3 regions of the Streptomyces sp. NPDC034086 genome follow, and region 2 is predicted to be linked to each of the others. Evidence: riboswitches for the same ligand, from Rfam matches in the RefSeq annotation. Region 2 holds a riboswitch; each other region holds the start of a gene.
What was found. Region 2 has a riboswitch for cyclic di-AMP ahead of ACZ514_RS14185 (M23 family metallopeptidase). Riboswitches for the same ligand answer to the same signal wherever they lie in the genome.

Region 1 (7,704 bases), on a different contig from region 2:
GCGTTGTCGCCGGCGGCCCAGATGTAGTCCGTGCCCTGGACCTGGAGGGTCGGGGCGGTGTCCACGTGGCCGCGCGGGCCCAGCGGCAGGCCGTAGCGGGCCAGCGCCGGGTTCGGCTTGACGCCGGCGGTCCACACGATGGTGTTGGAGTCGACCTCGAGGCCGTTCTTCAGCACCACGTGGCCGTCCACGCAGGAGTCCATGGAGGTGTTGAGGTAGATCTCGATGCCGCGGGACTCGAGGTGTTCCTTGCCCCAGGTGCCGAGCTTCGGCCCGACCTCGGGAAGGATCTTGTCGGCCGCGTCGACCAGGATGAAGCGCATGTCCTCGCGCTTGATCGTGGAGTAGTACTTCACGGCGTCGCGGGCCATGTCCTCGACCTCGCCGATCGTCTCGGCGCCGGCGAAGCCGCCGCCGACGAAGACGAAGGTGAGGGCCTTGCGGCGGACGTTCTCGTCCGTCGTGGACTCGGCCTTGTCGAGCTGCTCGAGGACGTGGTTGCGCAGGCCGATGCCCTCCTCGACGCCCTTCATGCCGATGCCCTGTTCGGCGAGGCCGGGGATTGGGAAGGTGCGGGAGACGGCGCCGAGCGCGATCACCAGGTAGTCGAAGGGCAGCTCGTACGCCTCGCCGACCAGCGGCGTGACGACGGCGACCTTGCGGTCCTGGTCGATGGTGGTGACCCGGCCGGTGAGAACCTCAGCCTTGGGCAGCACGCGTCGCAGCGGGACGACGACGTGCCGAGGCGAGATGTTGCCTGCGGCCACTTCGGGGAGGAAGGGCTGGTAGGTCATGTACGACCGCGGGTCGACGACCGTGACGGTCGCCTCGCCGTAGCGCATCTTCTTCATGATGCGCTTGGCCGCGTACAGGCCTACGTACCCACCTCCTACTACGAGGATCCTGGGACGCTCCGTGGTGCTCATGGAACGAGTATCCAGCACCCCAAGGAGTGACGCTCGTGAGCCCCTTCACAAGGTGTCCCGGGGCCTCTGTTACACTGCGCGGCCCGCGTGACCCAGGTCATGGGGCGCAACGGGAACCAACAGGTGGCGGGAGTCGTTGTTCACCCGTCCTGAACTGGCCTCCAAGGCTTCAACCGGACTGGACCACTGGGTTTCGTCCTTACCTCTGATACGAAACCCGTTGCGGCCGCGCATCGCACAAACAGGTGCTGAAACGGCCCTGCGACCCCCAAGAAGGTCCCGAAGGGCCCTGTTGTTGACCCGGCGGAGCCTTTTTCCTTGTGAAGAACTTCACGAACCTCGTTCCCGCAGAGGCACTTTCGGCCGCTCCGGGGGCCCCTCACCGCCCCCGCACTGCCGCCGCACCGGGCCCCCTCCCCCTGCCCACCAGCCACCCATCGGGCGGAACACGATGTTCAGCGGGAGGAGCGCACCGCCCGGTGCGTCGGGGCCGGCGGCCGTCGCGGCGTGTACCGCCCCGCTGGACGCAGAACGCGGCGGCGGTGCTCCGGCGGGTCCGCCGGAGCACCGCCGTCCGGCCGGGCAGCAGGTCAGGGCCGCCGCTCGTCAGCCCCGGCCTCTTCGGCGGCCCTGAGGGCGATGCCGTCGAGGATGTCGTGCTCGGAGACCACGACCTCGGCGGCTCCGATCCGCTCCATGATCGCGAGCAGCACCAGGGCGCCCGCGCCGATCACGTCGACCCGGCCCGGGTGCATCACGGGGATGGCGGCGCGCTCCGCGTGCGTGGCGGTCAGCATGCGGCCGCTGATCTCGCGGACCTGCTCGTAGGAGATCCGGGCGTGGTGGATGGCCGACCAGTCGTACGCGGTCAGGCCCAGGGCGATCGCCGCGACCGTGGTCACCGAGCCCGCCAGGCCCACCAGGGTGCGGGCCTCGGCCAGCGGGACCGTCTCGGCGGCCAGGTCCAGGGCCGCCTCGATGTCGGCCCGCATCGCGGTGATCTGCGCCGGCGTCGGCGGGTCGGTGACCCGGCCGTCCACCACCAGGTGGCGCTCGGTCATCCGTACGCAGCCCACGTCCACCGACCGGGCGGCGCGCACGTGCTCCTCGCCGACGACGAACTCGGTCGAGCCGCCGCCGATGTCCACCACCAGGAACGGCCGCTCCAGGTGCTCGTGGGCGACGAGTTCCCCGGTCGCGCCGGTGAAGGAGAGCTCCGCCTCCTGGTCGCCGGAGATCACCTCGGGCTCGACCCCGAGGATGTCCACGACCCCCCGGACGAACTCGTCCCGGTTCTCCGCGTCGCGCGACGCGGAGGTGGCGACGAAGCGGACCCGCTCGGCGCCGAACTCCTTGATCACGGCGGCGTACTCGCGGCAGGCCGCGAAGGTGCGCTCCAGCGCCTCCGGGGCCAGCCGGCCGGTCTCGTCCACGCCCTGGCCGAGCCGGACGACGGTCATCCGGCGGTCGAGCTCGACCAGCTCCCTGACGGCCCCTTCACCGGGGGCGCCGCCGGAGACCGCGCAGTCGGCGACGAGGAGGCGGATGGAGTTCGTGCCGCAGTCGATGGCCGCGACCCGGGTCACTCGGCCCCCTCCGCGCTCTTCTCCCCGCACGGCGTGACGCACGCGCCCTTCGCCCACCACTCCGGCAGCATGGCCAGCGCCTCGTCGCCGAACGGGTTCACCCCGGGACCGGCGGCCAGCGAGTGGCCCACCAGCACGTGCAGGCACTTGACCCGGTCCGGCATGCCGCCGGCGCTCGGGAAGCCCTGGAGCACCTCGATGGCGTCCCGGCGCCGGATGTAGTCCTCGTGCGCCTTCTGGTACGCGGCGGCGAGCTCGGGGTCCTCGGCGAGCCGGGCCTGCATCTCCTTCATCACGCCGTTGGCCTCCAGCGTGCCGATCGCGGAGGCCGCGCGCGGGCACGTCAGGTAGTACAGGGTGGGGAAGGGGGTGCCGTCGGGCAGCCGGGGTGCGGTCTCGACGACGTCCGGCTGGCCGCAGGGGCAGCGGTGCGCGATGGCGCGGAGCCCGCGCGGCGGGCGGCCGAGCTGCTGCTCGAACGCCTCGATGTCCGCGTCGGTCGGCTCGGTCCGGTCGGTCTGGGGCGGGGGCGTCTGCATGCCTGGAGGAAGTCTCTTCGTTCGGTCGTACGTGATGGGTGGGTCATTCGCCGGGACGGTCGGCCTTGTCGACGCCGTCCCAGACGTTGGAGTACCAGGGCCGGTCGGAACCGTCCTGACCGCCGCGGCGGTGCTCCGGGGCCGCGGCTCCGGGGTCGCTCATGATGTAGCCGATCTCCCCCGGGCGCAGGAAGTGCAGGTGCTTGCGCGCCTGCTGCTCCGCGTAGGCGGGGTCCTGCCAGCGGGCCTTCTCGTCGCGGAGCTGTTCGAGGCGCTTGCGCGCGGTGTCGGCGGCCCGCTGCTGGTCCGTGATCTCCGAGCGCTGGGAGACGTACTGGCGCATCGGATACGCGAGGGCGACGACCAGCGTACAGAGGACGAGCACCAGCAGCGCCGCCCGGCCGGTGAGCCGGCTGCGGCGGATGTGCCGGCGGGACTGCGAGCGGTAGACGTGGGCCGCGGTCCGTTCGCCGAGCTGCCTGAGCCGGGTCGCCGTCGAGAAGGTGGAGAACCGGTCCCGGTTCCCGGTCATGGCCCCGCCTCCCCTGTGCGCGCACTACGCAATACGTCCCCGCCCACGGTACGGGACCGAGTGCGGGGACGTACGGAGGCTCAGCCCCAGGGGGTGTCCCGAGGGGCCGCGCCCTGAAGGCGTGTCAGCCCTTGAAGCGCGGGAAGGCGCTGCGGCCGGCGTACACGGCGGCGTCGTCGAGGATCTCCTCGATGCGCAGCAGCTGGTTGTACTTGGCGACGCGGTCCGAGCGGGCCGGGGCGCCGGTCTTGATCTGACCGCAGTTCACGGCGACGGCGAGGTCGGCGATGGTGACGTCCTCGGTCTCGCCGGAGCGGTGCGACATCATGCACTTGAAGCCGTTGCGCTGGGCCATCTCGACGGCGTCGAGGGTCTCGGTCAGGGAACCGATCTGGTTCACCTTCACGAGCAGGGCGTTGGCGGAGCCCTCCTCGATGCCGCGGGCGAGGCGCTCCGGGTTGGTGACGAAGAGGTCGTCGCCGACGATCTGGACCTTGGAGCCCAGGCGGTCGGTGATGGTCTTCCAGCCGGCCCAGTCGTCCTCGAACAGCGGGTCCTCGATGGAGACGAGCGGGTACGCGTCGACGAGCTCGGCGTAGTAGTCGGTCATCTCGGCGGCCGAGCGGGACTGGCCCTCGAACTCGTACTTGCCGTCCTTGTAGAACTCGGACGCGGCGACGTCGAGCGCGAGCGCGATGTCCTTGCCCGGGGTGTAACCGGCCTGCTTGACGGCCTCGATGATGAGGTCGAGCGCGGCGCGGTTGGACTCCAGGTTCGGGGCGAAGCCGCCCTCGTCGCCCAGGCCGGTGGACAGGCCCTTGGTGTGCAGGACCTTCTTGAGGGTGTGGTAGACCTCGGCACCCCAGCGCAGCGCCTCGGAGAAGGACTCCGCGCCGATCGGGGCGATCATGAACTCCTGGATGTCGACGTTGGAGTCGGCGTGCGACCCACCGTTGAGGATGTTCATCATCGGAACGGGCAGCAGGTGCGCGTTCGGGCCGCCGAGGTAGCGGAACAGCGGCAGGTCCGAGGCCTCGGACGCGGCGTGCGCGACGGCCAGGGAGACGCCGAGGATGGCGTTGGCGCCGAGCGAGCCCTTGTTGTCGGTGGCGTCGAGGTCGAACATGGCCTGGTCGATCAGGCGCTGCTCGGTGGCGTCGTAGCCGACGAGCTCCGGGCCGATCTGCTCGATGACGGCGAGGACGGCCTTCTCCACGCCCTTGCCCATGTAACGGTTGGGGTCACCGTCACGGAGCTCGATGGCCTCGAAGGCACCGGTGGAGGCGCCGGACGGAACGGCAGCACGGCCGGTGCTGCCGTCGTCGAGGCCCACCTCGACCTCGACCGTGGGGTTGCCTCGGGAGTCCAGGATTTCCCGGGCTACGACGACGTCGATGGACGGCACGAGCATCTCCTTCTGGGATGTGACGCTGGGTGTGCGGTGGCGCGGGGGCCGTGGGACGGCCCTGCCGACTAGAGCCTAACCGGCTCGGGGCGGTGGGCTGCCCGACCGCCCGGGTCCTGGGACGAAAAAGGTGCCGAATGCGCGCCTTCCGGGACATAGGGCCCTCGCTCCCGCGCGTTCCGCGGTCGTCCGGGGCTCGGAAGCCGGAGGTCCGGTTCCGGTATGCGGGTACCGGCGCACGACATGCCGCCGCCCGGCGCGTAGGGGTACGCGCCGGGCGGTGGGGATGCCGTGGGGTGCCGCGGGAGTTACGCGGACGTTCAGGCGAGCTTCAGCTTCTGGCCCGGGAAGATCAGGTCGGCGTCGGAGACGGTGTCCTTGTTGAGCTCGAAGAGCTTCTCCCAGCCGCCCTTGATCTTGTGGGCGTCGGCGATGGTGCCGAGGGTGTCGCCCTCCTTGACCACGTAGGAGCCGTTGCCCGTCTTCGGGGCCTCGGTCTTCGGGGTCGACGGCTTGGACGGGGTCCAGTTGCCCGAGCCGGAGCCGGAGCCCTTGGTCTCGGTGTCGGCCTTCGGCGTGGACGGCTTCGCCGGGGCGGGCTTGGCCGGGGCCGGCTTGGCCGGAGCGGGCTTGGTGGCGGGCTTCGGCTTGGCCGGGGTGGCCGTGCCGCCGCCGTTGTACGCGGAGTTGGACAGGCCGACGCCGCAGTGCGGCCAGGCGCCCTTGCCCTGGCCCTTGAGGACCTTCTCGGCGATGGCTATCTGCTGGGCCTTGCTGGCCTGGTTGGCCTGCGAGGCGTAGGCCTTGCCGCCGTACGCCGCCCAGGTGGAGGCCGAGAACTGCAGGCCGCCGTAGTAGCCGTTGCCGGTGTTGATGGACCAGTTGCCGCCGGACTCGCAGGCGGCGACCTTGTCCCACTCGGACGCGGTGGCGGCGCTGGCGGTGCCCGCGGCCATCAGCGGGGCCGCGACGGCGACACCGGCGACACCGGCGAGCGTGACGATGCGGACGGCCTTGGAGCCGCGGCGGTGCTTGCCCTTGCCGGAAAGCAGCATGGATTTCTCCTCACCGACGCCTTCGAGGTGAGCTGTCGGGTTCGGGCGGATGAGTTGCCCGGTCACGCGGCGCGGCGCGTGTCTTCACCCCTAGCCGGTACGCGGCCGTATCCCAACGGCCTCTCCCGGCGCCTACCTTGGTTCCCCCGCTCCTGCCTTCGGCGCTTGCGCGACGACTGTTCCCTCCGTCCGCCGGCAGGATTCGGCGATGCGGTCGAAGGAGCCCGCGGTGGCGAGCGATTCAGAAGGTAGACAGGTCTCTCCCCGATGTTCAACGTGTGATTTTGGGGAGAAACCGGCCTACTTGCGTTCCTCAAAGGCGCGTTTGCGCAGGTCGGAGCGGGGTTTACGGAAGTTCCGGAACGAGACACGCCAGTTGACCGGAAGAGATGCATGTCTCATTTGCCGATAACGGACATTCAAGTCTTATTGGATGCCCGAACTGCCCCTATTCCTTGGTTAGATCCAGGTTCTGGCCCGGCTTGATGAGGTCCGCGTCCCCGCCGATGACCTGCTCGTTGGCCTTGTAGAGCTCGTTCCAGCCCCCCTTGAGCCCCTTGGCGTCCGCGATGGCCGCGAGGCTGTCGCCCGGCTTCACGGTGTACGTGGGGTCGCCGGCGGCGGCTGACGCCGTGCCAGGCGCCGCCGGCAGCTCGACGGCGGCCGGGCCGCGGTGCTTGCCCCCGCCGTCGCCCGTCTCGGCGGCCGGGGCGGCCGACGGCGTGCCGGACGGGGCGCCCGGGACGGCCGGGGCGGTCGGCGTGAGGCCCGGGACGGCCGGGGCCGTCGGGCCGGTCGGGGAGGCGGGGGTGCCGGGCGCCGTCGGGGAGACCGGGGCGACGGGGGTGCCCGGGGCGGTCGGGGAGACCGGGGGCGTGGTGGGCTGCCCGGTGAAGTCCGGCTCGGGCATGACGGGCAGTCCGCTGGAGGGGCCGAGCGGGTAGTCCGGCAGCACGCTCGGGCCGGTGGACGGGGCGTTCGGCGCCGGGGTGGGGGCCCCGAAGTCCGTGGAGGGCTTGCCCTTGCCGGTGACCGGCACCGATTCGTCCGGCCGGGTCGGGGTGGGCGCGACGGGTCCGGGGTTCTTGTTGTCGCCCGGGTCCACCTCGGGCTTCGGCCCCTGCTGGGTCAGCCCGGCCGAGGCGGAGCACAGCGGCCACGCCTGGGGGCCCTGGGAGGCCAGCACCCGTTCGGCGACCGCTATCTGCTGGGAGCGGCTGGCGAGGTCCGGGCGCTCGGCGTACGCGAGTCCGCCCGCGTTCTTCCACTGCTCCAGCGTGAACTGCAGCCCGCCGTAGGCGCCGCTGCCGGAGTTCGCGCTCCAGGTGCCGCCGCTCTCGCAGTCGGCGACCTTGTCCCACGTGGCGGTGTCGGCCGCGCTCGCGCCGGTGGCGGCGAGCAGCGGCATGGCCAGCGCGGAGCCGGTGACTCCTGCGGTGACGACGATCGCGGGTACCTGGCGGGGGCGTCTGTGGCGGCCGTTCCCGGGAAGCATGAGACTGCACCTTTCGTATAACGGCGGGGTAACGGCAGAACCTAGCCGCCTTCGAACGGATGTCACAAGTTCGGGAGCGGACTGACGAGCGGTCAGTTCCGCTTCGCTCGCGCCCTCAGGCGTTCGGGACTGTGAAGCGGACCGGGAGGGTGCGCAGGCCGCGCAT
Region 2 (7,704 bases):
TTGCCGGTCAGGACCAGCACGGTGACGTGCCGGCGCACCTCGTTGGAGTCGAAGGTGGTCTCCTGGTGCACCAGGTACGACGAGATCGGCTCGCCGCCCACCGCGGCCTCCACCGCCTCGGCCACGAGGGCCGGGTAGTAGCCGCTGCGCTCGATGGCCGCGCGCAGCCCCTGGGTCGTCGTACCGGATTTCGCCATGAGGTCCATCCTAAGGCCCGTACGGGCTGCCCCTGCCTGCCGTGCGCTCAGTAGCTCGGCAGGGTGCGGGGCCCGAGGTCGGTCCGCGCGGGCGGGTGGGCCACGCGGACGGTGGCGCTGAGCACGGAGAGCCCCTCGGTGGCGACGACGACCGGCTCCAGCGACACCCCGGTCACCTCGGGGTGGTCGTCCACCAGCCGGGACAGCCGCAGCAGCAGCTCCTCCAGGGCGGGGGTGTCGACGGGGTCGCTGCCGCGCCAGCCGAAGAGCAGCGGCGCGGTGCGGATGGAGCGGATCAGGGCGGCGGCGGCCCGGTCGGTGGCGGGGATCAGGCCGTGCCCGGTGTCGCCGAGCAGCTCGGAGGCGACTCCGGCGAGCCCGAAGGACAGGACGGCTCCGGCGGCGGGGTCGACGGTGGCGCGGACGACGGTGTCCACCCCGCGCGGAGCCATCGTCTGCACCACGGGCTGGAGCTCGGCGGGCTTGCCGAGGGCGTCGGTGAGCTCCTCGTACGAGCGCCTGAGCTCGGCCTCGGTGGTGAGGTCGAGGCGTACGCCGCCCAGGTCGGCGCGGTGGCGCAGGTGCGGGGCGGTGGTCTTGAGGGCGACCGGGTAACCGAGGACCCGGGCCGCGCGGACGGCGGCGTCGGGGCTGGGGGCGGGGAGGGTGGGCAGGACGCGGATGCCGTAGCGGCCGAGCAGCTCGCGCGCGTCGTCCTCGCCCAGGGTCAGCGCGGTCCCCTCCTCGACGCCGGCCAGCAGGGTCGCGAGCCGGGCGGCGGCTCCGGCCTCGTCGATGTCCTCGTACTCGGGGACCTGCCCCGGGTCGGCGTTGTCCCGGCGCCAGCGGGCGTACCGCACGGCTTCGGCGACGGCCTTCACGGCGCGCTCGGCGGCGGGGTAGGCGGGGATGCGGCCGGCTCCCTCGAGGCCGGGCTCGTCGGCTCCGGGTCCGGCGGCGTCGGCCGCGGGCGAGCCGGCCGCGGGCCCGCCGGGCGGGGACCCGGCGGGCGGGAGGGGCGCCGCCGGGGGCTCGGCGGGGGGCGTGTCACCGGTGGCGGACAGGGCTTCGACGAGGTCGCCGAGTTCCACGTGCACGACGGCCACGGGTTTGCCCGGTACCTCGGCGACGGCCTGCCGCAGCGCCCGCGCGAGGTCGTCGGCCAGCTCGCGGTCGCTCACGGACGGGATGGCGGTGACGACGACGGCGTCGCAGTCGCCGGAGGCGAGGGCGGCGCACAGTGCCGCACGGAAGTCGGCGGGACCGGCGGCGGTGGTGAGGTCGAGCGGGGGCAGCGGGCGCAGCCCCTCGGTCAGGCAGGCGTCGTAGGTGAGCACGCCGAGGGACTCGGAGTTGCCGAGGATCGCCACCCTGGGCCCGGCCGGGAGCGGCTGGCCGGCCAGCAGCAGACCGACGTCGACCAGCTCGGTGATGGTGTCGACGCGGATGACGCCGGCCTGGCGGAGCAGCTCGGAGACGGTGGCCTCCGGGAGCCGGGTGCCGGGGACGACGTGTCCGGCGGGGGTGTGGCGGCCGCCCCGGGCGACGACCACCGGCTTGGCGGCGGCCGTGCGGCGGGCGAGGCGGGTGAACTTGCGGGGGTTGCCGAGGGTCTCCAGGTACATGAGGGCCACGTCGGTGGCCTCGTCCTCGTACCAGTACTGGAGGATGTCGTTGCCGGAGACGTCGGCCCGGTTCCCGGCCGACACGAAGGACGACAGTCCCTCTCCGCGCCGCAGCAGGGCCGACAGCAGGGCGATGCCGATGGCTCCGGACTGGGTGAACAGGCCGATCCTGCCGCGCGCGCCGGCGGGGACCGGGGCGAGCGAGGCGTTCAGCTCCACCTCCGGAGCGGTGTTGATCACGCCGAAGGCGTTGGGCCCGATGAGGCGCATCCCGTACGAACGGACCTGCCGCACCAGTTCCCGCTGGCGGGCGAGCCCGGCCGGGCCGCTCTCGCCGTATCCGGCGGACAGGACCACCAGCCCCTGCACCCCGTGCTCCCCGCAGGCGGCGACGGCGTCGGGGACGCGTGCGGCGGGGACGGCGATCACGGCGAGGTCGACGGGGGCTCCGATGTCGGCGAGGCCGCGGTAGGCGCGTACGCCTTCCAGGAGGTCGCCCTCCATACCGGGGGCGCGGGCCTCGTTGACGGCGTAGAGGTGTCCGCGGAAGCCGCCGTCGCGCAGGTTGCGCAGGGTGGTGGCGCCCACGCCCGCGCCGGAGCGGCTGACTCCGATCACCGCGACGGAGCCGGGGGCGAGGAGGCGCTGCACGGAGCGGGCCTCGGCGCGCTGTTCGCGGGCGCGCTGGACGGCGAGGGACTCGGCGGTGGGTTCGAGGTCGAGCGTGAGGTGGACGGAGCCGTCCTCGAAGCTGCGCTTCTGCTGGTAGCCGACGTCCGTGAACACCTTGATCATCTTGGTGTTGGCGGGGAGCACCTCGGCCGCGAACCTGCGGATGCCCCGCTCTCGGGCCACCGCGCCGATGTGCTCCAGGAGGGCGGAGGCGACCCCGCGGCCCTGGTGGGCGTCCTGGACGAGGAAGGCGACCTCGGCCTCGTCCGCGGGGGCGGAGGCGGGCCGTCCGTCGGGGCCGATGCGGTCGAAGCGGACGGTGCCGATGAACTCGCCGCCGATGGTCGCGGCCAGTCCGACGCGGTCCACGTAGTCGTGGTGCGTGAAGCGGCGGACGTCGCGGTCCGAGAGGCGGGGGTAGGGGGCGAAGAAGCGGTAGTACTTCGACTCGTCCGAGACCTGCTCGTAGAAGCTGACCAGGCGGCCCGCGTCCTCGGTGGTGATGGGGCGGATCCGGGCCGTGCCGCCGTCGCGCAGCACGACGTCCGCTTCCCAGTGGGCCGGGTACGAGGGGTCCGACGCGGTGGTCATGGGGTCACCTTAAGGGGCGGCCCGGGCCGGTGTACGGGTGCGGTGGACGGGCCGTCCGGCGAGGGCGCGGCGAATACGGCGGACCGGGGCGAACCAGTGCAAGCTGGGGAGGGTCGAACGGCGGTGGATCCGCGCCGAAGGGCGGCCCCGAGCATTCCGGACGGCGTGAGAGACTGGTCTAGACAACCGCAAGAACCTGAAGGGCATCACCATGGCAGAGCGCCGCGTCAACGTCGGTTGGGCCGAGGGCCTGCACGCTCGTCCCGCCTCGATCTTCGTCCGGGCGACGACCGCCTCCGGCGTCCCGGTGACCATCGCGAAGGCGGGCGGCGACCCCGTCAACGCCGCGTCGATGCTGGCGGTCCTGGGCCTGGGCGCCCAGGGCGGCGAGGAGATCGTCCTTGCTTCCGACGCCGAGGGCGCCGACGTCGCGCTCGACCGCCTCGCGAAGCTGGTCGCCGAGGGCCTCGAGGAGCTCCCCGAGACCGTCTGACCCCTTGGGTCCGGTAAGCCGGAAGCCGCGGTCCCCGCCCACCACGCCGGGGAACGCGGCTTCCGCGTTTTCCCGCGCCCCCGGCCACGTCGACGCGGCGGCGGCCGGCATGACGGCGGGGCCTTTTCCGTACCTCCGGGCAATTCCGAATTCGACGCGAGGGAACCGGAGCGCGGCGCACCAATACCGAAAGGGAAATCCGGGGAAATCCCGCATCGCACGGACCGCCCGGATATCCCTCCGTTGTATACGGGAAGTGTTAATGCGGAGCGCTCGCCGTGTTGACGGCAGGTTGCGGATTCCTCACCCTCGGCCGGTACGCCTCGGCCGTCCTCTGCGCGTGCAGCGCGGTCAGGGCGCCGGCCCGCTCCGCGTCCCCGCGCGCGACCGCGTCCACGATCGCGCCGTGCTCCGCCCAGCACTCCACGGGCTGCGCGGGGGCCTCCACCACGTACAGCCAGGCGATCTTGTGCCGGGTCTGCGTCAGCAGGGCGATCAGCCCCGGGCTGCCCGAGGCCTGGGCCAGCGTCTCGTGGAACCAGCTCCCCAGGGCGCGCAGGTCCTCCCCCCGGCCCCGGCCGGCCCGCTCCCGGCCCAGCCTGACCAGCCCGCGCAGCACCTTCAGGTGGCCGTCGGTGCGCCGCCGGGCGGCCCGGGAGGCGGCGAGCGGTTCCAGCAGCGTCCGCAGCTCCAGCAGGTCGGCGGCCTCCTGCTCGGTCGGTTCGGCCACGCAGGCCCCGGCGTGCCGCCGGGTGGTGACGAAGCCCTCGGACTCCAGGGTCCGCAGCGCCTCGCGGACCGGGACGCGCGACACCCCGTAGCGGCGGGCGAGCACCTCCTCGGTGAGCCGGCCGCCCGGCCCGAAGAATCCGGAGACGATGTCGTCGCGAATCGCTGTGCACACCGCGTGCGCCGGAATACGCAAGGCCGGACCTCCGCTGGGTTTCGGTTCGGTTTATCGTGGCCGTGCTGCGACTCTATTGCACCACGCGGTGATTTCCGAGCGGGCCCGGAAATCCGAAACGATCGATGCCCGGCCGGCGACGGCAGCGGCGGCGGCGGCGGAATAAGGGAACGACGAAGAAGGCCCCGGCTCGGTGAGCCGGGGCCTTCTTCGGTGAAGCGCTGCGGGTCAGATGCCCACGCCGTGGCTGCGCAGGTAGGCCAGCGGGTTGATGTCCGTGCCGTACGTGGCGCCGGTGCGGGCCTCGAAGTGCAGGTGCGGGCCGCTGGAGTTGCCCGTGGAGCCCGACAGGCCGATCTGCTGGCCCGGGGTGACCGTTTCGCCGGCGGAGACGCTCAGCGAGTTCAGGTGGCCGTACTGCGTGTACGTGCCGTCGTTGTGGCGGATCACGACGTTGTTGCCGTAGGCGCCGCCCCAGCCGGCCTCGACGACGGTGCCCGCGCCCACCGCGCGCACGGAGGTGCCGGAGTCCGCGTGGAAGTCGATGCCCGTGTGGCTGCCGGAGGACCACATGCCGCCGCCGGCGCCGTACTGGGTGCTGACGTACGAGCCTTCGATCGGGGAGACGAAGGTGTTGAGGCGCTTGCGGGCCTCTTCCCGGGCGGCCTTCTCGGCGGCCTCGCGCTCGGCCTTCTCCTTGGCCTCGGCGGCACGCTTGGCCTCGGCGGCCCGCTGCTTCGCCTCGGCCTCGGCCTGCGCCTGCGCGGCGACGGCCTCGGCGGCGCGCTGCTGGGACTCGGCCTGGACCTCGATGTCGTCCTGCAGACCGTCGGCGACGACGATCGAGTTCTGACCGGTGTCCTCCATGGACGGAGCACCGCTGTTGTCCGCCGCGAAGGCCGGAGCGGCCAGGGTGCCGACGACGCCCGTGGTGGCGAGGGCGGCGATGCCGGCGTAGCCGGCGGTCTTGCGGCTCAGACGGCTGGAACCACGGTGCTTGCCGGAGCCGGCGGCACGACTGCCAAACGCCATGAAGGGGGTGATCCTTTCCTTCCCTCTCGCCTACCGGGTTAGCTGACGGGTTCGGAGCAGGAAGGTCTCCTACGGGCCTCCTCTTGCGAGGGGGTCCGATTCACCCCAGGGACGCATGTGGGTCCCCGGCTCCCCAGGCTCGCGCCTGACGGGGACTCGGCGATCGCTGTCCGGTGCCGCGGTTGCGGCGGGTACGAACTGACGAACAGCACCGCCGACGCTAGGCGGATCATCAGTCAATCGCCAAACACACGAGCGCTTTTGTTGCGTACGCCACACCGCATACACGCAGCCACTCCACCAAACGGACAAAGGGGGCTTCGGCGGATGTTCCGCCGAAGCCCCCTGGAAACGGGGCCGGTCGCGGCCCGTCTCAGGCCGTGCGCCGCTCAGTTGGGAACGACGGTGACCTCGCCGATCCCGAGGGCCAGCACGGGCTCCTCGATCTGCGCGGCGTCGCCCACCAGGATGGTGACCAGACGGTCCACCGGGAAGGCGCTCACCACGGCCGAAGTGGCCTCCGCCGTACCGGTTTCGGCCAGCCGCGCGTACAGCCGCGCCTGGTAGTCGTCCGGCAGCTCCTGCTCCACCTGGTCGGCGAGCGTGCCGGCGACCGAGGCGGCCGTCTCGAACTTCAGCGGGGCCACGCCCACCAGGTTCTGCACCGCCACGTCCCGCTCGGCGTCGGTCAGTCCGCCCTCCGCGAGGGTGCGCAGCACCTTCCACAGGTCCTCCAGCGCGGGACCGGTGTTGGGCGTGTCCACCGAACCGCTGATGGCGAGCATCGAGGCGCCCTTGCCGTCGGCGGTCGAACGCAGCACCTGCCCGAAGGCCCGCACGCCGTACGTGTAGCCCTTCTCCTCGCGCAGCACCTTGTCCAGGCGGGAGGTGAGGGTGCCGCCGAGGCAGTAGGTGCCGAGCACCTGCGGCGCCCAGACGATGTCGTGCCGGTCCGGGCCGATCCGGCCGATCAGCAACTGCGTCTGGACGGCGCCCGGCCGGTCCACGATGACCACGCGGCCCCGGTCGTCGGCCGTCACCGGCGGGACGGGGCGGGGCGCGGCCGTGTCACCCGTCCACGTGCCCAGGGTGTCCGCCAGCAGGGCGTCCAGGTCGATGCCGCTCAGGTCGCCGACCACCACCGCGGTGGTGGTGGAGGGGCGTACGTGTGCCTCGTAGAAGGCGCGTACGGCCCCGGCGTCGATCCGCGCGACCGTCTCCTCGGTGCCCTGGCGCGGGCGGGACATGCGCAGCGTCGCGGGGAACAGCTCCTTGGAGAGCTCCTTGGCGGCGCGGCGCTGCGGGTTGGCCAGCTCGTGCGGGATCTCGTCGAGCCGGTTGCGCACCAGGCGGTCGACCTCGGCGTCGGCGAAGGCGGGCGCGCTCAGGGCCTCGGCGAGCAGCGCGAGCGCCTTGGGCAGCCGGGAGGCCGGGACCTCCAGTGAGACGCGCACGCCGGGGTGGTCGGCGTGCGCGTCGAGCGTGGCGCCGCAGCGCTCCAGCTCGGCGGCGAACTCCTCGGCGGAGTGCTTGTCGGTGCCTTCCGACAGGGCGCGGGCCATGATGGTGGCCACCCCGTCGAGGTTCTCGGGCTCGGCGTCCAGCGGGGCGGCGAGGTTGACCTCGACCGCCACCACCTGCTGGCCGGGGCGGTGGCAGCGCAGCAGGGTGAGGCCGTTGGGGAGCGTGGAGCGCTCGGGGGCCGGGAAGGCCCACGGCTTCGCCTCGCCGGCCTGCGGCCGCGGGTGGAAGGTCATCGTGACGGCTGCGGTGTCGCTCACTGCTCCGCCCCCTCGTTCTCGTCGTGCTGCTCGGTCTCGTGGGCCTCGGCGCCGGCCAGCGGCTCGTAGACCAGTACCGCGCGGTTGTCGGGGCGCAGCCGGGCCGCGGCCACGGCCTGCACCTCCTCGGCGGTGACGTCCAGCACCCGCTGGACGGCGGTCAGGGCCAGCTGCGGGTCGCCGAACAGCACCGCGAAGCGGCACAGTTCGTCGGCCCGTCCGGCCACGGTGCTCAGCCGGTCCAGCCACTCGCGCTCCAGCTGCGCCTGCGCCCGCTCCATCTCCTCGGCCGTCGGGCCCTCGGCGGCGAACCGCGCGAGCTCCTCGTCCACGGCCGCCTCGATGGCGGGCACCTCGACGCCGCTGGAGGTCTTGACGTCCAGCCAGCCCAGCGAGGGCGCGCCGGCCA
Region 3 (7,704 bases), on a different contig from region 2:
CGGCACGCCCTTCGACCCCGAGGAGTTCCGCGCGCTGGAACGCCGGATCATCGCGCACGCGGGCCGGTACGACGCCCCCATGACCCACGGGCGCGCCGACCATGCCGGCATGGACCGCACCGAGCAGCTGGCCCGCAACGAGGTGCCCACGCTGATCACCTCCGCCGACGCGGAACCCGTGTTCCCCCCGGCGCACGCCCGCCACCTCGCCCGGACGATCGCCTGCTCCCGCCTCGTCGAGATGCCCGGCATGGGCCACGCCCTCCCGCGGGCCCGGCTCCCGCGACTGGCCGAAGCGGTCCTCACCCATGCCGCCCGGGCGGACCGGCGGCCGTAGGGGCCGACCGGCCCCCGGGGGCCCGGAGCAGCCGCGCCCCCGCGCCGTTACCGCTCGTCGGCGAGGTCCAGGTCCCCCGCCCGCGACTCCTCCGGAGCGCGTTCCACCGGCGCGGGGCGACGCCACGGCCGCGCGATCGGGTGCGAGACGGGACGCCACCACGGCTCCACCGGCAGCGTCCCGGCGGGCTCGAAGGGCTCGCCGGGACGGGGGAGCGCCACCGGCTGGCCCGCCTCCCCGGCGGCGTCGACCGTCCACTCGCCCGGCTCCGCCCAGGCGTGGAAGGCCAGGTTGAAGGTGCCCCAGTGGATCGGCAGCAGCACGCCGTGCGGCTCGGAGCCCTGCAGGTCGAGGTGGGCCCGGACGCCTTCCTCGGGGGTCATGTGGATGTCCGGCCACCCGCCCGGCAGCGGGGTGTAGTCCGTGTGGTTCTCGGGCCAGTGCTCGGAGTAGGCGCCGATCTGGATCATCGTGGCGTCGAACGGCCCGTGCTCGGCGCCGATCTCCTTGAAGCCGGGGAAGTAGCCGGTGTCACCGCTGTGGAAGATCCGGTGCTCGCCGCTGCTCACGACCCAGGAGGCCCACAGGGTGAACTGCTGGTTGCGCAGCCCCCGTCCGCAGAAGTGCCGGGCGGGGGTGGCGGTCAGGGTGAGCCCGGCGACCTCGGTGGCCTCGTTCCAGTCCAGCTCGCGCATCCGGTCCGGGGAGACGCCCCAGCGCTCGAGGTGCGCGCCGACGCCGAGGGGGACCGCGAAGACCGTGTCCGTGCCGGCGAGGGCCTTGATGGTGGGGAGGTCGAGGTGGTCGTAGTGGTCGTGGGAGATCACGACGACGTCGACGGCGCCCAGCGAGGCCAGGGGCACGGGGACCGGATGGAGCCGCTTGGGCCCGGCGAAGGGGAAGGGCGAGCAGCGCTCGCCCCACACGGGGTCGAAGAGCACGCGGCGGCCGTCGATCTCGGCGAGCACGCTGGAGTGGCCCATCCAGGTCAGGCGCAGCCCGCTCGCCGGCGGCCTGGCCAGGTCGGCGAGGGTGGTCGGGTGCACGGGGATCGGCGCGCCGGGGCTGCGCCGGACCCGCTGCGCCTTGTCGAAGTAGGTCTTCGCGAACTCCGCCATCGACCCGGAGGGCCTGATCCGCGCCCCGACCGGGTTCCGGAAGACGCCGTCGGCGAAGTTCGGCGAGCGGAGGATCCGCTCCAGCCGTGCGCCGGAGGGGTCCGCGCCGAAGGTTTCGGGCCGCAGGGCGCGCAGCCGGGGACGCAGGGGAAGGGAGCCGGTCAAGGCGCCTCCTGGGAAGGTGCAGGCAGGGACGGTCGTACGACTACGACCTTCCCAACGCCCACCGGCCCCGGAGGATTCCGCCGCGCCGGGCCGGGCCGGTGTCGTCACCGTCACCCCGCCCCTCCCCCGCGTCCGCGCTACAGCGGCAGCAGGTCCGGGCGCTTGGCCTCGACGTGGTCGCCGGAGGACTCCCCGCGCAGCCGGCGGCCGATCCACGGCACGAGGTGCTCGCGCGCCCACTGGATGTTGTCGCGGGTCACGTCCACCGAACCGCGCGGCGGGACGGGCGGCCAGGGCTGGTCCGGATCGGTCGGCACCTCGTAGCCGAGGACCTGCGCGGCGCGCAGCGCGACGCGGGTGTGCCCCTCGGGCGAGAGGTGGAGCCGGTCGCCGTCCCAGGCCCGCCGGTCCTGTACGGACTTCAGGGACCAGAGGTCGAGCACGGGGCAGCCGTACCGGTCGGCGATGGCGCGGACGTGCGCGCTGTACGTCGCGACCTTGCCGCGCAGGTGCTTGAGGACCGGCACGCCCCGGGTGTCGAAGCCGGTCGTCACCATCACCAGGCCGACGGAACGCGTGAGGTCGGCCACGGCCGCCTCGAACCGTTCCGCGACGTCGTCCGGGTCGCTGCCGGGGCGGATGATGTCGTTGCCGCCCGCGCAGAAGCTGACGAGGTCCGGAGCGAGTTGCTTGGCCCTGGGGACCTGGTCGGCCACGATCTGGTCGAGGACTTTGCCCCGCACCGCCAGATTCGCGTAGCGGAAGTCGTGCTCGTCGCGCTGGTCGGCCAGGAGCACGGCGAGCCGGTCCGCCCAGCCGAGATAAGAATCCCCGGGTCCCGGGTCCCCCACGCCCTCGGTGAAGCTGTCCCCGATCGCCGCGTACGAGCCGATGGTCTTCAGTGTCGTCTTCGTCGCTGCCACGGGAAGACATCCTTCACCTTGGCAACCAACCTACGCCAACGTAATGAGGGGTTGACGGGCCGTGATCTATACCACGCGGGGGATAAGGAATAAGTACACGCGGGGCCGGGACCCCCCTCGGGTCCCGGCCCCGCGCGCGTCACCGTGCCGACGGCGGGTGCCGTCAGATGCTCACGCCCTTGGAGCGGAGGTAGGCGAGCGGGTCGATGTCGGCGCCGTAGGAGGGACCCGTCCGGATCTCGAAGTGGAGGTGCGGGCCGGTCACGTTGCCGGTCGCGCCGGAGAGGCCGACGGTCTGGCCGCCGGTGACGCTCTGGCCCACCGAGACGGACAGCGAGGAGAGGTGGGCGTACTGGGAGTACTTGCCGTCGGCGTGCCGGATGACGACCTCGTTGCCGTACGCGCCGCCCCAGCCTGCGGAAACGACGGTTCCGGCGCCGACGGCCCGCACGGTGGTACCGGTGCGCGCGATGAAGTCGACGCCCGTGTGGTAACCGGAGGACCACATGGCTCCGCTCGCCCGGTACTGCGTGGAGACGCCACCGGTGACGGGGGCGGTGAACCCGGAGGCGCCGGCGGGCGCGGGGGCCTTCTCGCTCTTGGCCGCGGCGCCCGAGCCCGTGGCGGCCGTACCGCCGGAGGCGCGGGTGGCCTTGCCGCCGGAGCCCTTGGCCGCGCCCTGCGCGGTGCCCTTCGGGGACGTGCTCCCGCCGGTCTTGCCCTCGGAGGCGGCCGGAGCGCCGCTCGAGGATCCCTCGGCCGGGGCCGCAGGGGCCTTCGGGGCGGGGGCGGGGGCGGCGCCCCGGCCCCCGCCGATGGTGAGCTTCAGGCCCGGGTGGATGAGGGAGGGGTCGGCGCCGACGGCCTCGCGGTTGTCGGCGTACAGGCGCTCCCAGCCGCCGTCCAGCCGGCGCTCGGCGGCGATCTTGGAGAGGTAGTCGCCCGGCACGACCGTGTAGACGGTGGGCGCGGCGGCGGGGGCCTGCGCCGGGAGGGCTTCGGGGACCCGCGCGCTCTGCGCGGGGGCGGCCTCGGCCGGGGCGGCACCCGGGGCGGCGTGGGCGCCGGCGGCACCCATCAGCGGGAGCGCGAGGGCCGCTCCGCCGGTTCCGGCGGCGGCGAGACCGCGGGATATCGAACGGGACTTCGGACGTCGGTGCTTACCCTTTGCGGGCATGGCGGATTCCTCTCCGGCGCCTGCGAGGTGAGCTGTCGGGTTCGGACTGGAGATGTCCGGCCGTACGTGCGGAGCACGGGTTCGGCTTCACCCCTAGCTGTGCCGGAAACGCCCCGGAACAGCGGCCTACCTGGTTCCCCCGCTCCTGCCGCGCGCGATGGTCGGGTGCGGTTCCCGGGCGGCGGCAGGATTAGGCGGTCCACCCGGATCGATCGCGAAGGTAATCGAGCGGGGCGCCGGGCAACAAGCCGTGAATTACCTGACGGAATCACAGAGACGAAGGATCAATGGAATTCCGGTCACCCTGTGTCCATTCCGCACCATCAACATCCCCCTCCACAAGGCAATTCGGTTTCCGCGATCAGGCACGCACGGTCACCGTATGATCTGGCTCACGGGGCCCCGCCCGATCTCGCCTCCACAAACGGCAAGTTGCTCCCAACCGGATCAATTCGGACACCACAGGACCACGCGGAGGAGTACACGTGACCCAGCAGATACCCCACCCCCTTCCGGCCGGACACCAGCCCGGCGCGGAGCTGGCCGGAGTGCGCAACTTCCGTGACGTGGGCGGATTGCCGACCACCGACGGACGGAGGGTCAGGGTGGGACGACTGTTCCGAAGCGGACATCTGGCGCATGCCACCGAAACCGACGCAGAGTTCCTCGGATCGCTGGGTCTGCACACCGTCTTCGACTTCCGCAACGCGGCCGACCAGGCCCTGGAGGGCCCGGACGTCGAACTGCCCGGCGTGCGCAATGTGAACATCCCGCTCACTGACCCCGCCGACGGCCGCGCATTCTGGAAGATGGTCCGCGACGGCGAACTGGACCAGCTCCGCGGACTCCTGGGCGGGGGCGGGGCGGCCGCCCGCATGAGGGAGTCGTACCGCACGATCATCCACACCCGCACCGCCGAACAGAGCCGCGTCGTGCACGCCCTCGCGCTGGACAGCGTCCCGGCGCTCATGCACTGCGCCGCCGGCAAGGACCGGGCGGGGCTGTCGGTCGCGGTGACGCTGCTCGCCCTGGGCGTGGAGCGGGAGGCGATCGTGGCGGACTACCTGGAGTCCAGCGCCCCGCACAACCGCTACCGGGTGCGCCGGGGCAGCGACGCGCCCGAAGCCCGCTCCCCCGAGGTGATGGAACTGCTGGCGCCGCTCTTCGACGCCCGCGCGGAGTACCTGCTCGAGGCCTTCACGGCCATCGACGAACGCTGGGGCGGCGTGGACCGCTACCTCGCCGAGGGGCTCGCGCTGGCCCCCGAGACCCTGGAGCGGCTGCGGGACCGGCTCCTGGACTGAGCGCGGGGCCGGACGGCGGCCAAGAGGCCGGGCGGCGGCCGGAGGGGCCATGGACGGACCCCTCCGGCCGGCGGCTCAGCGGTTGCCGACCGCCTGCTTCATCAGGGTCCTGCCGAAGTCCCACATGAGCCCGCCCCCGCCGTGCGCCTCGTCCATGACCTCCTCGAAGGCACCGACGAACCTCTCCACGTCCGCCTCGTCCACGATGAGCGGCGGGATGAGCTTGATGACCTCCAGGTGGTCCCCGGAGACCTGGGTGAGGATCCGGTGCCTGCGCAGCAGCGGCACCACGACCATCTGGGCGAACAGCCCCTTGCGGGCCGCCTGGAGCACCGCCCAGCGGCTGCGCAGGCCGAGGGAGGAGGGCCTGCCGAACTCGATGCCGATCATCAGCCCGCGCCCGCGCACCTCGTGCAGCAGCTCGTACCGGTCCACGAGCGCCGCGAGGCGTCCGCGCAGCAGGTCGCCCATGGCCCGGGCGTTGGCCACCACCTCCTCGTCCTCCATGACCGACAGCACCGCGAGCCCGGCCGCCATCGCCTGGGCGTTGGAGCCGAAGCTGGCCGAGTGCACCAGCACCCGGTCCATGGACGAGTACACCTTCTGGAAGATCCAGTCCTTGCCCAGGGTCGCGCCGACGGGCACGTAGCCGCCGGAGAGGGCCTTGGCCACGCACACCAGGTCCGGTTCCACCCCGGGCTCGTGCTGGTACGCGTAGAAGTCCCCGGTCCGTCCGAGGCCGGTCTGCACCTCGTCGGCGATGAGCAGCGCCTTGTGCCGGTGCAGCAGTTCCTGTGCGGCGAGCAGGAAGCCGGGCGGGGCCGCGTGCACCCCCTTGCCCTGGACCGGTTCCACCACGAAGGCGGCCACGTCGCCGCGCGCGAGTTCCCGTTCGAGCGCCGCCAGGTCCCCGAGCGCGATCTTCGTGTCGGGCAGCAGCGGGGCGAATCCGTCGCGGAAGCCCGCTTCGCCGTTGACCGACAGCGAGCCCGTGGTCAGCCCGTGGAAGGCGTGGTCGCAGTAGAGGATCCTGGGCCGTCCGGTGGCGTACCGGGCGAACTTCAGGGCGGTCTCCACCGCCTCCGTGCCGCTGTTGCCGAAGAAGACGCGGTCGAGGTGCGGGCTGTACGAGAGCAGCTTCTCGGCCAGCAGCCCGGGCAGCGGCTGGCAGTCGAAGCGGGTCAGGTCGGCGAGCTGGGCGTCCAGGACGTCGTGCAGGGCCTGGCGGACCACCGGATGGTGACGGCCGAGGCCCATCACCCCGAACCCGGCGAGCATGTCGAGGTAGTCGTTGCCCTCGGCGTCCCAGAAGTGGGCTCCCTCGGCCCGCTCGTAGACCTTGTCGAAGCCGATGGTGTGCAGCATGCGGGGCAGCTGGTGGTTGAGGTGGCGGGCGTGCAGCTCGTAGCGCTCCCCGCCGCGCTCGGCGAGCAGCGCGGCGAGGTCGAAGCCCGGGCGCCCGTCCTGTCCGGGGGTCATGCCGACGGTTCCCTGTTTCCGCCCACCGTCTCGCGGGCGGCGCGCAGGGACTCCTTCAGGGATCCCATGGTGGCGAGGACGGCGGTGGGCTCGTAGCCGCAGTGCGCCATGCAGTTCGCGCAGCGGGGGTCCTTGCCGCGGCCGTACTTGCTCCAGTCGGTGTCCTCGATCAGCTCCCGGTACGTGGGCACGTAGCCGTCGCTCATCAGGTAGCAGGGGCGCTGCCAGCCGAAGAGCGAGTAATTGGGAATGGCCCAGGCGGTGCAGGGGAAATCCGCCTTGCCTTCGAGGAAGTCGAGGAAGAGCGGGGAGTGGTTGAGCCGCCAGCGGCGCCGGTTGCCGCCGGCGAAGGCCTTCCTGAAGAGTTCCCGGGTCTGTTCGACGCCCAGGAAGTGCTCCTGGTCGGGTGCCTTCTCGTAGGCGTAGGCGGGCGAGATCATCATCTCGTCGACCTGGAGGTCGTCATTGAGGAAGTTCAGGACCTCGATGATCGTCTGCGGGGTGTCGGTGTTGAAGAAGGTGGAGTTGGTCGTCACGCGGAATCCGCGGCGCTTCGCCTCCTTGATGGCCGCGACCGCCTCGTCGAAGACGCCTTCCTTGGCCACGGATTCGTCATGGCGTTCGCGCAGGCCGTCGATGTGGACGGCGAAGGCGAAATAGGGGGAGGGGGTGAACTTCTCGATCTTCTTCCGGAGCAGGACGGCATTGGTGCAGAGGAACACGTATTTCCGGCGTGCCACCAGCTGGCGCACGATCTCGTCGATCTGCGGGTGCATCAGGGGCTCGCCGCCCGCGATGGAGACCATGGGCGCGCCGGATTCCAGGACGGCGCCGACCGCCTGGGCGACGGGCATGCGCTGCTTGAGCACCCCGGCCGGGTGCTGGATCTTCCCGCAGCCCTCACAGGCGAGGTTGCAGGCGTAGAGCGGCTCCAGCTCGACGATCAGTGGGAACTTCTCGCGCTTGCGGAGCTTCTGTTCGAGAAGATAGGTCCCGACCCTGATGGACTGTCGCAAGGGCATGGCCATCTGGATTCACCTCCTGGGAAGCAGCAACGAACGGTGCCATTCATGAAACGCGGGCAGTACGGCACGCAGGACACGGAAGGCAGATATTCCACCCCTGACCGTGCCGATGCGGACGAGCTCGTGCTCCGGAGCGTCCACGACCACCCGGACGGCCGCAACGGGACGGCCCGGTG

Region 1: it holds a riboswitch for cyclic di-AMP, as region 2 does, so the genes downstream of both, ACZ514_RS22690 (transglycosylase family protein) here and ACZ514_RS14185 (M23 family metallopeptidase) in region 2, are expected to answer to the same signal.
Region 3: it holds a riboswitch for cyclic di-AMP, as region 2 does, so the genes downstream of both, ACZ514_RS01355 (LysM peptidoglycan-binding domain-containing M23 family metallopeptidase) here and ACZ514_RS14185 (M23 family metallopeptidase) in region 2, are expected to answer to the same signal.

What each region holds. Positions count from the first base shown of each region.
Region 1 covers NZ_JBVISM010000010.1:164,698-172,401, reverse strand. Annotated here, with positions in the region: gene ACZ514_RS22715 (NAD(P)/FAD-dependent oxidoreductase) at 1-926, opposite strand, end outside; gene ACZ514_RS22710 (Ppx/GppA phosphatase family protein) at 1,517-2,512, opposite strand; gene ACZ514_RS22705 (DUF501 domain-containing protein) at 2,509-3,051, opposite strand; gene ACZ514_RS22700 (FtsB family cell division protein) at 3,095-3,583, opposite strand; gene eno (phosphopyruvate hydratase) at 3,708-4,994, opposite strand; gene ACZ514_RS22690 (transglycosylase family protein) at 5,309-6,043, opposite strand; cyclic di-AMP (ydaO/yuaA leader) riboswitch at 6,046-6,217, opposite strand; gene ACZ514_RS22685 (LysM peptidoglycan-binding domain-containing protein) at 6,492-7,538, opposite strand; gene ACZ514_RS22680 (cytochrome P450 family protein) at 7,654-7,704, opposite strand, start outside.
Region 2 covers NZ_JBVISM010000004.1:317,783-325,486, forward strand. Annotated here, with positions in the region: gene ACZ514_RS14165 (DUF5998 family protein) at 1-197, opposite strand, end outside; gene ACZ514_RS14170 (bifunctional acetate--CoA ligase family protein/GNAT family N-acetyltransferase) at 245-3,085, opposite strand; gene ACZ514_RS14175 (HPr family phosphocarrier protein) at 3,297-3,578, shown strand; gene ACZ514_RS14180 (GntR family transcriptional regulator) at 3,838-4,503, opposite strand; gene ACZ514_RS14185 (M23 family metallopeptidase) at 4,711-5,514, opposite strand; cyclic di-AMP (ydaO/yuaA leader) riboswitch at 5,527-5,686, opposite strand; gene ACZ514_RS14190 (M16 family metallopeptidase) at 5,904-7,271, opposite strand; gene ACZ514_RS14195 (M16 family metallopeptidase) at 7,292-7,704, opposite strand, start outside.
Region 3 covers NZ_JBVISM010000001.1:287,705-295,408, reverse strand. Annotated here, with positions in the region: gene ACZ514_RS01370 (alpha/beta fold hydrolase) at 1-337, shown strand, start outside; gene ACZ514_RS01365 (MBL fold metallo-hydrolase) at 385-1,620, opposite strand; gene ACZ514_RS01360 (SGNH/GDSL hydrolase family protein) at 1,758-2,543, opposite strand; gene ACZ514_RS01355 (LysM peptidoglycan-binding domain-containing M23 family metallopeptidase) at 2,707-3,720, opposite strand; cyclic di-AMP (ydaO/yuaA leader) riboswitch at 3,725-3,887, opposite strand; gene ACZ514_RS01350 (tyrosine-protein phosphatase) at 4,206-5,024, shown strand; gene ACZ514_RS01345 (aspartate aminotransferase family protein) at 5,100-6,503, opposite strand; gene hpnH (adenosyl-hopene transferase HpnH) at 6,500-7,531, opposite strand; gene ACZ514_RS01335 (phosphorylase family protein) at 7,538-7,704, opposite strand, start outside.